2 linked regions of the Sphaerisporangium rubeum genome follow. The protein of the gene in region 1 binds, or shares a complex with, the protein of each later gene. Links are inferred from orthologs where the notes say so. Each region holds a gene or a part of one and is shown on either strand. Other genes may lie near its edges.

Region 1 (7,342 bases):
CCGGAAGTCGATGATCCGGTACGCGCGCTTGTGCCCGCCGCCCTGGTGACGCGCGGTCACCCGGCCGTGGACGTTGCGGCCGCCCTTGCTGTGCAAGGGGGCAAGCAGCGACTTCTCCGGCGTGCTGCGCGTGAGCTCGGCGAAGTCCGAGACGCTCGCGCCGCGACGACCGGGTGTCGTCGGCTTGTATTTACGGATGCCCATCTTTTTCGTTCATCCTTCAATCAGTGATGCGGTGCGGTGCGGAAGGGGTCAGCCGACCGGGCCGAAGATGTCGATCCGGTCGCCCTCGGCGAGGCTGACGATGGCCCGCTTGGTGCTCGGGCGCTGGCCGTAGCCGAACCGGGTCCGCTTGCGCTTGCCCTGGCGGTTGATCGTGTTGACGCCCGTGACCTTGACGCCGAAGATCTGCTCGATGGCGATCTTCACCTGCGTCTTGTTGGCCGTCTTGCGCACCAGGAACGTGTACTTGTTGTGCTCGTCGATCAGGCCGTAGCTCTTCTCGGAGACGACCGGCTTGATGATGACGTCACGCGGGTCGGTGATCTTCTCCATCAGGCTTCTTCCTTCCCGCTGTCACTCAGCCGGGCGACGACCTGGTCGTACGCCTCGCGGGTGAACACGACGTCCTCGTGGACGAGCACGTCGTAGGTGTTGAGCTGGCCCGCCGACAGGAGGTGGACCTCCGGGGCGTTGCGCAGGCTCAGCCAGGACAGCTCGTCGTTCTCGTCGAGGACGACGAGAACGCTGCGGGCCTGGGAGATCTTGCGCAGGGCCGTGATGGCCGCGCGGGTCTTCGGGGTGTCCCCGTCGACGAGGCCGCTGACGACGTGCACACGGCCGCCGTTCGCCCGGTCGCTGAGGGCTCCGCGCAGCGCGGCGGCCTTCATCTTCTTCGGGGTCCGCTGGGAGTAGTCGCGCGGCACCGGGCCGTGGACGACGCCACCGCCGGTGAACTGCGGCGCGCGGGTCGAACCCTGGCGGGCCCGGCCGGTGCCCTTCTGGCGGTACGGCTTCTTGCCGCCGCCGCGGACCTCGCCACGGGTCTTGGTCTTGTGCGTGCCCTGCCGGCGAGCGGCGAGCTGCGCGACCACGACCTGGTGGATCAGCGGGATGTTGACCTTGGCGCCGAAGACGGCCTCCGGCAGCTCGACCGTCCCGGTCTTCGCGCCGGCCGGGTCGAGGACGTCGATGGTGGTGCTCACTTGTCGGCCCCCTTCTTGGCGGCGGTGCGAATGAGAACGAGGCTGCCGTTGGCACCGGGGAGCGCACCCTTGATCAGGATGATGCCCTTCTCGGCGTCCACGGCGTGCACCTTGAGGTTCTGGACGGTAGTGCGGACGTTGCCCATGCGGCCCGCCATGCGCACGCCCTTGAAGACGCGGCCGGGGGTCGCGCACCCGCCGATGGAACCCGGCGAACGGTGCTTGCGCTGGGTGCCGTGCGAGGCGCCGAGGCCCTTGAAGCCGTGACGCTTCATGACACCGGCGAAGCCCTTGCCCTTGCTCTTGCCGGTGACGTCCACGAACTGGCCGGCCTCGAAGGTGTCGGCGAGGAGCTCCTGGCCGATCTCGTAGTCGGAGGCGTCCGGGGTCCGGATCTCGGTGAAGTAGCGGCGCGGGGTGATGTCGTGCTTACGCAGGTAGTCACCCAGGGGCTTGTTCACCTTGCGCGGGTCCACCTGCCCGTAGCCGAGCTGGACGGCCGAGTAGCCGTCCCTGTCCTCAGTGCGGACACGGGTCACCACGCACGGACCGGCCTCGACGACGGTGACCGGGACGATCCGGTTGCCCTCGTCGAAGACCTGGGTCATGCCGAGCTTCTTGCCCAGGACGCCCTTGATCTGCTTAGCCATGTCAGTGCGTTCCCTCAGAGCTTGATCGAGATGTCGACGCCGGCGGGGAGGTCGAGACGCATGAGCGAGTCGACGGTCTTCGGCGTCGGGTCGATGATGTCAATCAGCCGCTTGTGCGTGCGCATCTCGAAGTGCTCGCGACTGTCCTTGTACTTGTGCGGCGAGCGGATGACGCAGTACACGTTCTTCTCGGTCGGCAACGGCACCGGGCCCGCGACCTTCGCGCCGGTACGCGTCACCGTCTCGACGATCTTCTTGGCCGAGACGTCAATGACCTCGTGGTCATAGGCCTTAAGCCGGATGCGGATCTTCTGTCCCGCCATAGTGGCCTCGGTGTCCTTCGCTGTCGTCCAACAAGTTTCGTGCGGCCTGTGCCGCTTTGGCGTGTCCCACCTGTGCGGTGACCCGGACGCGCATGCCTCCGTGATCTTGCAGCCGTCTCGGCCATCAGGAACGAGCCTGCTGCGAGATCACGGCCTGGCCCGGGGTGCGGGCCCGCTGTGGGCTCCGGGGCCGCCCTGAGGTGGCCCCCTCGTGGTGCGGCGGCCGGTCCCGGTCTCCCGAGCCCGGCCGCCGACCCGCGGTCGAACTACTTGATGATCTTCGTGACGCGGCCGGCACCGACGGTGCGGCCACCCTCACGGATGGCGAACTTGAGACCGTCCTCCATCGCGATCGGCTGGATGAGCTGGACGGTCATCTCGGTGTTGTCACCGGGCATGACCATCTCGGTGCCCTCCGGCAGGGTCACGACGCCCGTCACGTCCGTGGTGCGGAAGTAGAACTGCGGGCGGTAGTTGTTGAAGAACGGCGTGTGGCGGCCGCCCTCGTCCTTGGACAGGATGTAGACCTGCGCCTCGAACTCGGTGTGCGGGGTGGTCGTGCCCGGCTTGATGATGCACTGGCCGCGCTCGACGTCCTCGCGCTTGATGCCGCGCAGGAGCAGACCGACGTTGTCACCGGCCCGGCCCTCGTCAAGGAGCTTGCGGAACATCTCGACACCGGTGACGGTGGTCGTGGTGCTCTTCTCCTTGATGCCGATGATGTCGACGGTCTCGTTGACCTTGACGATGCCGCGCTCGATACGGCCGGTCACGACGGTGCCGCGGCCGGTGATCGAGAACACGTCCTCGATCGGCATGAGGAACGGCTTCTCGGTGTCACGAACGGGCTCGGGGACGTTGTCGTCCACGGCGTTCATGAGCTCGATGATGGAGTCGCCCCACTTCTCGTCGCCCTCGAGCGCCTTCAGCGCCGAGACGCGCACGACCGGCAGGTCGTCACCCGGGAACTCCTGAGCGGAGAGGAGCTCGCGCACCTCGAGCTCGACGAGCTCCAGGATCTCCTCGTCGTCCACCATGTCGGCCTTGTTCAGCGCGACGACGATGTACGGCACACCGACCTGGCGGGCCAGGAGCACGTGCTCCTTGGTCTGCGGCATCGGACCGTCGGTGGCGGCGACCACGAGGATCGCGCCGTCCATCTGCGCCGCACCCGTGATCATGTTCTTCACGTAGTCGGCGTGACCGGGGCAGTCCACGTGAGCGTAGTGCCGCTTCTCGGTCTGGTACTCGACGTGCGCGATGGAGATGGTGATGCCTCGGGCCTTCTCCTCCGGCGCCTTGTCGATCTTGTCGAACGGAGTCGCCTCATTGAGGTGAGGGAACCGGTCGTGGAGCACCTTGGTGATCGCCGCGGTCAGAGTGGTCTTGCCGTGGTCGATGTGCCCAATGGTGCCGATGTTCACGTGCGGCTTGGTCCGCTCGAACTTGGCCTTGGCCACTGCTCTGTCTCCTTAGAGATTCTGACTTGACTTGCTAGTCGTCCGGCTGCGAGGCGGTACTACTCGCCCCGAGCCTTCGCGACGATCTCCTTGGCGATGCCAGGAGGCACCTCCGAGTAGGAGTCGAACTGCATGCTGTAGACCGCCCGGCCCTGGGTCCTGCTGCGCAGGTCGCCCACGTAACCGAACATCTCCGACAGCGGAACCAGGGCGCTGATGACCTTGGCCCCGGTCCGGTCCTCCATCGCCTGGATCTGCCCGCGGCGACCGTTGAGGTCACCGATGACGTCACCCATGTAGTCCTCGGGCGTGGTGACCTCGACGGCCATCATCGGCTCCAGGATTACGGCGTCCGCCCGGCGCGCGGCCTCCTTGAAGGCCATCGAACCGGCGATCTTGAAGGCCATTTCCGACGAGTCGACCTCGTGGTAGGCACCGTCCCGGAGGGTGACTTTGACACCCACCATCGGGTAGCCGGCCAGCACGCCGAACTCGGCGGCCTCCTGCGCGCCCGCGTCCACCGACGGGATGTACTCCCTGGGGATGCGGCCACCGGTGACCTTGTTCTCGAACTCGTAACCGTCGTTGCCCTCGCCGAGCGGCTCCACGTCGATGATCACGCGCGCGAACTGACCGGAACCACCGGTCTGCTTCTTGTGCGTGTACTCGACCTTCTCCACCTTGCGGCGGATGGTCTCGCGGTAGGCGACCTGCGGGCGGCCGACGTTGGCCTCGACCTTGAACTCCCGGCGCATGCGGTCCACCAGGATCTCCAGGTGGAGCTCGCCCATGCCCCAGATGACGGTCTGGCCGGTCTCCTCGTCCCTGCGGACCTGGAAGGAGGGGTCCTCCTCGGCCAGGCGCTGGATCGCGGTGCTGAGCTTCTCCTGGTCGCCCTTGGTCTTGGGCTCGATGGCCACGTTGATGACCGGGGCGGGGAAGTTCATCGACTCCAGCACCACCGGGCTGGACGGGTCGCTGAGGGTGTCACCGGTGGTGGTGTCCTTCAGGCCCATCACGGCCACGATCTGACCGGCGTGCGCCGACGAGCGCTCTTCGCGCTTGTTGGCGTGCATCTGGTAGATCTTGCCGATCCGCTCCTTCTTGCCCTTGACCGAGTTCACCACGCTGGTGCCGGTCTCCAGGGTGCCGGAGTAGATGCGGATGTAGGTGAGCTTGCCGAGGTGCTGGTCGCTCATGATCTTGAAGGCCAGAGCGGAGAACGGCTCGGTGGTGTCGGCGTGACGCTCGATGACCTTCTCCTCGTCGCCGACCGCGTGGCCCTTGAAGGCCGGGATGTCGATCGGGGCGGGGAGGTAGGCGACGATCGCGTCGAGCAGGGGCTGCACACCCTTGTTCTTGAACGCCGTGCCGCACAGCACCGGGTTCACCGCGCTGCTCAGAGTGGCCCGGCGGATGCCGGCGACCAGCTGCTCCTCGGTGGGCTCGACACCCTCGAGGAACAGCTCCATGAGCTCGTCGTCGTTCTCGGCGACGGTCTCGACCAGCTTGTCGCGCCACTCACGGGCCACCTCGGCGTGATCGGCCGGGATGTCGACGGTGTCGTACATCTCGCCCTTGGCCGCCTCGGCGCTCCAGAGCAGGCCCTTCATCTTCACCAGGTCGATGACGCCCTTGAAGTCGGCCTCCACACCCCACGGAAGCTGGATCACGAGCGGGGTCGCGCCGAGACGCGAGACCATCATGTCGACGCAGCGGTGGAACTCGGCGCCGACGCGGTCCATCTTGTTGACGAAGCAGATACGCGGGACGCCGTAACGGTCGGCCTGACGCCACACCGTCTCGGACTGCGGCTCGACGCCGGCGACGGCGTCGAAGACCGCGACCGCGCCGTCGAGGACGCGCAGCGAGCGCTCCACCTCGACCGTGAAGTCGACGTGGCCGGGAGTGTCGATGATGTTGATGGTGTGATCGAGCCACACGCAGGTGGTCGCGGCGGAGGTGATGGTGATGCCGCGCTCCTGCTCCTGCTCCATCCAGTCCATGGTGGCTGCGCCCTCGTGGACTTCACCGATCTTGTAGTTGATACCGGTGTAGAACAGGATGCGCTCGGTCGTCGTGGTCTTTCCCGCGTCGATGTGGGCCATGATCCCGATGTTTCGGACCCTGGCCAGGTCAAGAGCGGTCGTAGTGGCCACTTCTCTCGCGTCCTCGTCGTCTCGTCGTCGCCGCCGGGGTTACCAGCGGTAGTGGGCGAAGGCCTTGTTGGACTCGGCCATCTTGTGGGTGTCCTCGCGCCGCTTCACGCTGGCGCCGAGGCCGTTGCTGGCGTCGAGCAGCTCGTTCATCAGCCGCTCGGTCATGGTCTTCTCGCGGCGTGCGCGGGAGTACTGCACCAGCCAGCGGAGGGCCAGAGTGGTGCTGCGCGCGGCGCGCACCTCGACCGGCACCTGGTAGGTGGCACCGCCGACGCGGCGGCTGCGCACCTCGAGAGTGGGCTTGACGTTGTCCAGAGCGCGCTTCAGCGTCACCACGGGGTCGTTGCCGGACTTGTCGCGGCACCCCTCAAGCGCGTTGTACACCACGGTCTGCGCGAGCGAACGCTTGCCGTTCAGCAGGACCTTGTTGATGAGCGCGGTGACCAGCGGCGAGTTGTACACCGGGTCCGCGACAAGCTGGCGACGCCCAGCGGGGCCTTTGCGCGGCATGTCAGCTCTTCTCCTTCTTCGCGCCGTAACGGCTACGGGCCTGCTTGCGGTTGCGGACACCCTGGGTGTCCAGCGAACCGCGGATGATCTTGTAGCGAACACCCGGCAGGTCCTTCACACGGCCGCCGCGCACCAGCACGATGGAGTGCTCCTGAAGGTTGTGGCCGACACCCGGGATGTAGGCCGTGACCTCGATGCTGTTGGTGAGCCGCACACGGGCGACCTTCCGCAGCGCCGAGTTCGGCTTCTTCGGAGTCGTGGTGTAAACGCGGGTGCAGACGCCGCGCCGCTGGGGGCTCCCCTTGAGCGCCGGCGTCTTGGTCTTACTGACCTTGTCCTGCCTGCCCTTGCGGACCAGCTGCTGAATCGTGGGCAACCGCGTCTCCGTTCGTACTTCGCCGGTGAATCGAAAAGTCATGCGATTCGCAGGTACTGCCGGTGTCATGACCTGCTGTTTTCCCACCCGCTCCGACCCCCGCGCTCGGGCGTGTCGCGATCTTCGCCGACTACTCCCGGCGAGGCCGGACCGTGGAGGGTCACGCGCCGCCCGGCCGACCTCGTCAGAGGCGCACGGTGCGCACGCATGTGAGCCCGCGAGACCACGGGCACGAAGGGCAAGACTACCCACCCCACCGCAACACGTCAAAACGGTTGCGCCACCAGCCGCCACGTGAGCGGCTCCTGTGCGTGCCGTGCCCCCCGGAGCCGGTTTCCGTCCGGCCGCCGATCGGGCTCTTGTCAAGTTTACCGGCACGCGGAGAGTTCTCTCGACGATTTACGCGTGTTGATCGCCTGACCTGATCCGCGCCGGGGAACCCCTGCGAACAGGTGTGCGGACCGGCCGCAGGCGCATCGTCCGGAGCAGGAAAAGCAGGAGGCGCCCCACCCCCGTAGGGGCGGGACGCCTCGCGCCTGGCTCTGCGCCGACCCGCGTCAGCGGTTGTACTGCCCGAAGTCGTACTCCTCCAGCGGGACGGCCTCGCCGCTGCCGGTGCCGAAGGTGTAGTCGGTCGCGGAGCCGTCGTAGCCGCCGAC
Region 2 (7,525 bases), 4.0 Mb from region 1 along the record:
CGTTGGTGGTGTCGATCTGGATGAACTCCTGGTGGGGATGCTTGCGGCCGCCCTGCGGCGGGACCGAGGCCGTGGTGCCCTCCAGGATCTTCAGCAGCGCCTGCTGCACACCCTCGCCCGAGACGTCCCGGGTGATCGAGGGGTTCTCGCTCTTGCGGGCTATCTTGTCGACCTCGTCGATGTAGATGATGCCCGTCTCGGCCTTCTTGACGTCGTAGTCGGCCGCCTGGATGAGCTTCAGGAGGATGTTCTCGACGTCCTCACCGACGTACCCGGCTTCGGTGAGCGCCGTGGCGTCCGCGATGGCGAACGGGACGTTGAGCATCTTGGCCAGTGTCTGTGCCAGCAAGGTCTTGCCCGACCCGGTGGGGCCGAGCAGGAGGATGTTGGACTTGGCCAGCTCGATGCCGTCGTCGCGGCCACGCTCACCGGACTGCACGCGCTTGTAGTGGTTGTACACCGCCACCGAGAGCGCCTTCTTGGCCTTGTCCTGGCCGATGACGTAGGCGTCCAGGAACTCGTAGATCTCACGAGGCTTGGGGAGACTGTCCCACTTCAACTCGGAGGACTCGGAGAGCTCCTCCTCGATGATCTCGTTGCAGAGATCGATGCACTCATCGCAGATGTATACGCCGGGTCCGGCGATGAGCTTCTTGACTTGCTTCTGGCTCTTCCCACAGAACGAGCACTTCAGCAGGTCTCCGCCGTCGCCGATGCGTGCCACCCCAGATACTCCTTTGCGTGGGACCGCCTGCTCCGCGATCCGAATCTTGCGGACTCGGTCCGAAAAGTCATCCCGCTCAGGTTTCGACGTTACCGTCTTCTGGGCCCTCAGTGCGCCCCCTAGCGGTGAGTCGCACCGGAACGTGCCCAATTGGGCACCGTTCCGGTGCGATCCGCGTCCTCAGGAAGCCACGGCTTGAGCGCGTTTCTTCCGTGAGGGGATGATGTCGTCGATCAGGCCGTATGCCTTGGCCTCGTCGGCGTTGAGGATCTTGTCGCGCTCGATGTCGCGACGGACCTCCTCAGGCGCCTTGCCCGAGTGCCTGGCGACGATCTCCTCCAGCAGCGAGCGCATGCGCAGGATCTCGCGTGCCTGGATCTCGATGTCGCTGCCCTGGCCGCCGCCCTCGGTGGACGGCTGGTGGATCAGCACCCGCGCGTTCGGCAGCGCGAAGCGCTTGCCAGGGGTGCCGCCGGCCAGCAGCACGGCCGCCGCCGAGGCCGCCTGCCCGAGGCAGACGGTCTGGATCTCGGGCCTGACGAACTGCATCGTGTCGTAGATCGCCGTCATCGCGGTGAACGAGCCGCCTGGCGAGTTGATGTAGATGCTGATGTCCCGGTCGGGATCGAGGGACTCCAGCGTCAGCAGCTGCGCCATGACGTCGTTGGCCGACGCGTCGTCGATCTGCACCCCGAGGAAGATGATCCGGTCCTCGAAGAGCTTGTTGTATGGGTTCATCTCCTTCACGCCGTACGTCGTGCGTTCGACGAACGAAGGGATGATGTATCGGCCGCTGATGTCCCCCGGCCGGATCAAGTCGCTCACTGTTGCCCCTTAGGAGACGGCGCCCTCGGAGGGCACCTGCCGCGCGCTGCGCACGACGTGGTCGATGAAGCCGTAGTCCTTGGCCTCCTCGGCCGTGAACCAGCGGTCCCGATCGGAGTCCTTCTCGATCTGGTCGAGCGGCTGGCCGGTGTGGAAGGCGATGCGCTCCGCCAAGGTCTTCTTGACGTAGAGCATCTGCTCCGCCTGGATCGCGATGTCCGCGGCCGTGCCGCCGATGCCGCCGGAGGGCTGGTGCATCATGATGCGCGCGTGCGGCAGCGCGTACCGCTTGCCCTGCGCGCCGGCGCAGAGCAGGAACTGCCCCATGGAGGCGGCGAGTCCCATGGCCACCGTGCAGACATCGTTCGGCACATACTCCATCATGTCGTAAATCGCCATGCCGGCCGTCACCGAACCGCCCGGGGAGTTGATGTAAAGCCAGATGTCCCGGTCGGCGTCGTCCGCGGCGAGAAGAAGAAGCTCGGCGGTGATGCGGTTGGCGACCTCGTCGTCCACCGCGGTGCCAAGCACCACGATGCGCTCGCGCAGCAGACGGTTGTACAGCTGGTCCTCAAGACGATACGCGCCGTTTTCACGGCCGCGCCCCTGCGGCCCCTGGCCGAAGGGCGAATGTGAGGTCGGCGGGCTGGTCACAGCGTCACCTTCCGATGCGTCGTAATCGATGGGCTTTGCTTGTGACCTTAACCCGGCACACCGACCGGTTACGCCTCGTCCCCATCCTGTTCGCTGACGGCGCATGTCTGGGGGACGGTCACGAGGCACTCGATCGGCGGTGGTGTTCCAGGTCCAGTTCATGCGTCAACCGCCGCCGGATCTCCTCGCTGACGCGGCCGCTCTCGTAAAGCTGGTCGAGCTTCTCGCGCTGCGCCTTGGCGAGTTCCTCACGCACCTCGCGCGCGCCTTCCGTACTCTCGTCGTCCTCGTCGTCCAGCAGCGCGCGTACCCGGTCGAGGCGGAGTTCGAGCAACTGGCGGAAGACGTCCGCGGTGCGTTCGTCCACCGTGTCGTCGGCGGCGAGCTCGTCCAGCCTGGCCAGAGCGGCCTCGGTGGTCTCGCGGCGGGCCTCGGCCTCCTCGGCGGCCTCCTCGTCCGATTCGCCGAGCTTCAGGCGGCGCATGAGACGCGGCAGGGTGGTGGTCTGGCCGAGGAGCGTCACGAGGACGACCACGGCGCCAATGAAGATCAACAGGGGCCGATGTGGCACGTCGAGGGGGATGGACAGGGCGATGGCCAGGGTCACGGCGCCTCGGATGCCGGCCCAGCCCATCACCAATCGCTCCGAGCGGCCGATCTCGTCGAACGACAGATGGCGGCCAGGCAGCCACCGTGCCAGGGGGAACACCCCGAGGGTCCAACCGATCCGCGCCAGCACGACGGCGGCGACCGCCAGTGCCGCCACACCGGCGAGCACGAACACGGGGTAGTCCGCGACACTCGCGACGACGTGCCGGATCTCCAGACCCAGCAGGACGAACAGGCTCGACTCCAGCAGGAACGCCAGCATGTCCCAGAACGTTTTGCCCGCGAGCCGGGAGACCGGCGGGAGCATGCCCTCGGCACGGACACCGAGGTAGAAACCGGTGGTGACGACGGCGAGCACGCCGGAGAACTCGAAGTGCTCGGCCGGCAGGTAGGCGAGGAACGGCGTGAGCAGCGACACGACGATCTGCGCGCCGACGTCCTTGATCCGCAGGCGCACGCGAGCGATCACCCAGCCGAGCACCAGCCCGTACAGCACGCCACCCGCCACGACCCGCAGCAGCGTCAGGGCTCCCTCGGAGAGGCTCACCGGGTCCTCAAGGGCCGCGAGAGCCAGTCCGAAGAGGGTGAGGGCCACGGCGTCGTTGACGAGGCTCTCACCCTCAAGAATGGTCACCAGGCGCCTCGGAGCGCCTAGGCGTTGCATCACCGAGGTGGCCGCCACGGGGTCGGTGGGGGCGACGGCGGCGCCTATGGCGAGGGCCGCGGCCCACCCCACCTCGGGGATGGCGAAGTTGAGTGCGGCCGCCACCGCCACGGCGGTCACACAGGTCAAGCCGAAGGCCAGGACCGAGATGGGGACCGCGTCCTCCCTGCTCTCGCGTGGTGCGGTGAGGAAGGCCGCACGGTAGACCAGCAGCGGGAGGTAGATGTTGAGCACCACTTCCGGCGGCGGGATCGCGGCGTCCATGCCGGGGATGAAGCTGGCGCCGACGCCGAGCAGTACGAGAGGAATCGCCTCGGGAACGCCGAGGCGGCGGGCCGTCACCCGTCCTGCCAGCATGAGGACGGCGATGAGCATTGCGATGAACAGATATTGCTCAAGCATCGAGGAGCCGGTCTGCGCAGATCACAGCCGCTCAGATTGCCCATGAATCAGCAAAAAACACACTAAAGCTCACTTATTTGTGGTGAGCCGGGATTCGCGAGGTCTGAACGCGTGAAGGCCGTCCGGCGCGCATGGAACGCGCCGAACGGCCCTCGTGTCGCTGTGCCGACGGCCCTTAGGCGGGGACCTCAGATCACTGAGCGGGCTGAACGGTGGGCTCCGGCGGCGGAGCGGCACCCTCCTGCTCGGGGTTGAGCTCGGCGTAGATGGCCTTGAGGTCGACGTCGGCGCCGGCCTCGTCGGTGATCTTGGCGGAGTCGCCGACCACGGTCTTGGCCTTCTCACGGACGATCTCGACCATGGCCAGGGTCAGCTGGTCGTTGTCCGCGAGGTGCTGGGCCAGCGTGTTGGGGGCGACGCCGAGCTGCGCGGCGCGGCGCACCACGAACTCGGTGAGCTCCTGCTCGTTGACCCCCAGCTCCTCCTGCTTGACGATCTTGTCGAGGACGAAACCGGTCTTGATGGCTTTGCGCGCGTTGGTCTCGAACTCGGCGAAGCGCTCTTCCTCAGTGGTCTGGTAGAGACGGAAGTACGCCTCACGGCTCAGGCCGCTCTCGCCGATCTGGTGCTCGAGGTTGTGCTTGCGCGCGTCGACCTCGGCGGTGAGCGCGCTCTCGGGGAGCGGGATGTCGATCTGGTCGAGCAGGGCCGTCACGGCGTTCTCACGGGCCTGCACGACCTGGTCGATGAGCTTGTTGCGGCGGGCCTGGCCGCGCAGGCTCTCGCGCAGCTCCTCAAGGGTGTCGAACTCGCTGGCGAGACCCGCGAACTCGTCGTCCAACTCGGGGAGCACCTTCTCCTTGACGCTCTTGACGTGGATGGTGACGTCGGCTTCCTCGCCGGCGTTCTCGCCACCCACCAGGGTCGTGGTGAAGGTCTTCTCGTCCCCGGCGGCCATGCCGACGAGGGAGTCGTCCAGGCCCTGCAGGACCGAGCCGGCACCGACCTCGTAGGAGACGTCCGAGGCCTGCTGCTCCTCGATGTTCCTGCCGTCGATGGTGGCCGTGAGGTCCATCACGACGTAGTCACCCGTGGCGGCGGGCCGCTCGACCCCGGTGAGGGTGGCGAAGCGCTGACGCAGTGCGTCGATCTGGGTGTCGATGTCGTCGTCGGTGACCTCGGCCGAGGGGACGGTGACCTCGATGCCGGAGTAGTCGGGGACGTCGAAGGACGGCCGGACGTCCACCTCGGCGGTGAACTCGACCTCCTTGCCGTCATCGATCTTGGTGACCTCGATCTCGGGCTGGCTCACCGGGAAGACGTCGCTCTCGTCGACGGCCTGGCCGTAAAGCTTGGGCAGGGCCTCGTTGAGGGTCTCCTCCAGAACCACCGCGCGGCCGAAGCGCTGCTCGATGATGCGGGCGGGAACCTTGCCGGGGCGGAAGCCGGGAACGCGCACCTGCTGCGCGACCTTCTTGTACGCCGCCTGCATGCTCGTTTCGAGCTCCTCGAACGGCACCTCGACGGTGAGCCTGACCCGGGTGGGGCTCAGCTCCTCGACAGCGGTCTTCACGGGGTGGTCTCCTTGATCAAGCTTCTGGTGATCGCGGGCGCGTCATGCCGTACGGCCACCGCGACATGCTCGCGCGCCGCGCCCACATGGGCGGCTCAGTGCACGGGACGAACGGGCACATCCTGAGGGGCATGCGCTACCGCGGCGGGTGTCCAGCGCCGCATGCCAGTCTAGGGCAGGTGGGCGGCTCCGGCGTCATCGACAGGCGTCAGAGTCTATCAGAGATGATCTTCTGGAGGATTTCAACGGTCGCCTCGGGGGTGGTGCTGACCGCGCACAGCCGCTCCATCACCTCGCCGTAACGGTCGACCTCCTCGCGTTTGTCCAGGTAGAGCGCACTGGCGAGCTGCTCGACGTAGACGACGTCAGGCAGCTCCTTGTCGCCGAAGCGCAAGATGCTGAACGCGCCACCCTCGGCGCTGTGGCCGCCGTAACTGAAAGGCATCACCTGAATGGTGATGCCGGGCAGCCTCATCAGCTCCAGGAGGTGCTGGAGCTGGCCCCGCATCACCTCGGCGCCGCCGATGGGCCGCCGCAGCGCGGCCTCGTCGATGACGGCCCAGAAGACCGGACCGTCGGGACGGTCGAGCACCCGCTGGCGCTCCATGCGGAGGTCGACCCTGCGGGCGATCTCGGCGGGGCCGATGCCGGCCGCGCCGGCGGTGATGACCGCGCGCGCGTACTCCTTGGTCTGCAGGAGGCCCGGCACGAACTGCACCTCGTAGGTGCGGATGCGGGTCGCGGCCTCCTCAAGGCCGACGTAGGCCTGGAACCAGGACGGCAGCAGGTCGTTGAAGCGGTGCCACCACCCGGGCTCGTTGGCCCGCTCCACGAGGTCCATGACGGCGGTGCGCGCCTCGATGTCCGCGACACCGTAATAGGTGAGCAGGTCGGCGACGTCGCGCTCCTTGAAGCCGACGCGGCCGAGCTCCATGCGGCTGATCTTGGACTCGGAGCCGCGGATCTGGTGACCCGCCTCCTCACGAGTGATGCCCTTGTTCTCCCGCAAGCGGCGCAACTGCGACCCCAGCATAATGCGGAGGGCCGTCGGTCCCGATCCGGTCTGGAATGCGGTCATCTGCGCCCTCCTTTCTTCTGCTTCGCTCGGGCCAGCCAACACAGTGTCACCACTTCCGGCCCTCGTGACAAGGCCTGCTCACTCTGGCGTTTTTCCGGACGCACCACCGGGAGGTGTGCGTCTGCACGCTACACATGCACGTGCATTTGGGTCTTGCACCGAACCGAATACTCACCCATGATGGCCTAGTGCATATTGGGTTAAACGTGCACCGACCCATATAGCAGCCATGTGACCGCGGAGACGTGAGATGACAGCGGGAGGTATCGGCACCATGCTGGAGCCCGTGTCCGCGGCCCACTGCCTGGAAGTGACACGCGAGATCGGGTTCCAGAGACTGCTGCGCTCCAGCGGCAGGGAGGACACCACCACCTGCCCTCTCCGCCCGCAGGCCGACTCGGTGCGCACCGCCAGGGACGTCACCCGCAGCACCTTGCGCCGATGGGGTTTCGAGGACCTCGGCGACGACGCCGCACTCGTGGTCTCCGAGCTCGTGACCAACGCCGTCCGCTACGCCCCCCACGCCGCGCGGCGTCTCGACTCCCACCCGATCGTCCTGATGCTTCTCAGGCTCACCCCGCACGTGCTGCTCGCGGTCTCCGACCCGAGCGACGACATCCCCCGGCCCAAAGAGCCCGATTTCGTCTCAGAGCACGGCCGCGGCCTGTACATCGTGGACACCTACAGCACCTGCTGGGGCTGGGACGTCCTGGATGAAGGCGGCAAAGCCGTCTGGGCCCTGTTCCGCACCCGTAACTGACGGCCCGGAACGGCCTGTTTCGCGGCCGACAAGCCCTCGAGTGGCGTACGGCGGGGAATTTCGGGCCTCGCGAGGACCCTTTTCGGCACCCCCGCCGGCGACCTCCCGGCGGCGGCGCCAGGTGAAACTTTCCACCCGGGCCCGCCGCCCGAAAACCGCCTTGTCGGGGTGACCGGATTTGAACCGATGATCTCCTGCACCCAAAGCAGGCGCGCTACCAAGCTGCGCTACACCCC

Evidence for each region.
Region 2: the proteins of rpsG (region 1) and tig are in contact, whole or in part, in a crystal structure (PDB 3GTY), measured with the Thermotoga maritima proteins. The link is inferred for Sphaerisporangium rubeum from one-to-one orthologs. Residues at the interface, in WP_004081843.1 of Thermotoga maritima: Lys34, Lys52, Lys55, Glu59, Arg62, Gln63, Glu66, Asn67, Lys69, Val71, Arg95, Ala109, Lys110, Lys111, Gly112, Arg113, Pro114, Glu117, Glu121, Ile124, Ala125, Tyr127, Asn128, Asn129, Thr130, Gly131, Lys135, Asp139, Arg142, Met143; in WP_004081061.1 of Thermotoga maritima: Glu122, Val124, Val129, Leu130, Tyr133, Glu188, Gly259, Ile262, Tyr263, Glu266, Ser270, Glu273, Gln274, Glu277, Arg308, Gln311, Ile312, Ser315, Tyr316, Glu325, Arg329, Arg336, Leu363, Phe366, Trp367, Arg373, Leu377, Arg381, Leu384, Glu387.

What each region holds. Positions count from the first base shown.
Region 1 is NZ_JACHIU010000001.1:1,435,796-1,443,137, reverse strand. What follows is about bases 4,573-7,342. They hold rpsG (30S ribosomal protein S7), read right to left. Parts: upstream 6,308-7,342; coding sequence 5,837-6,307; downstream 4,573-5,836. Other genes in these bases: BJ992_RS06135 (DNA-directed RNA polymerase subunit beta'), read right to left, coding at 7,241-7,342; rpsL (30S ribosomal protein S12), read right to left, coding at 6,309-6,683; fusA (elongation factor G), read right to left, coding at 4,573-5,746. Also shown: rplB (50S ribosomal protein L2), read right to left, coding at 1-204; rplW (50S ribosomal protein L23), read right to left, coding at 253-555; rplD (50S ribosomal protein L4), read right to left, coding at 555-1,205; rplC (50S ribosomal protein L3), read right to left, coding at 1,202-1,855; rpsJ (30S ribosomal protein S10), read right to left, coding at 1,870-2,178; tuf (elongation factor Tu), read right to left, coding at 2,445-3,638; more of fusA, read right to left, coding at 3,698-4,572.
Region 2 is NZ_JACHIU010000001.1:5,466,623-5,474,147, forward strand. Bases 3,262-6,214 are described here. They hold tig (trigger factor), read right to left. Parts: upstream 5,452-6,214; coding sequence 4,072-5,451; downstream 3,262-4,071. Other genes in these bases: BJ992_RS23265 (Na+/H+ antiporter), read right to left, coding at 3,262-3,878; BJ992_RS23275 (helix-turn-helix domain-containing protein), read right to left, coding at 5,660-6,214. Outside these bases: ATP-dependent Clp protease ATP-binding subunit ClpX, read right to left, coding at 1-724; BJ992_RS23255 (ATP-dependent Clp protease proteolytic subunit), read right to left, coding at 905-1,549; BJ992_RS23260 (ATP-dependent Clp protease proteolytic subunit), read right to left, coding at 1,559-2,203; more of BJ992_RS23265, read right to left, coding at 2,322-3,261; more of BJ992_RS23275, read right to left, coding at 6,215-6,529; BJ992_RS23280 (ATP-binding protein), read left to right, coding at 6,780-7,289. UniProt on the Bacillus subtilis protein: Involved in protein export. Acts as a chaperone by maintaining the newly synthesized protein in an open conformation. Functions as a peptidyl-prolyl cis-trans isomerase.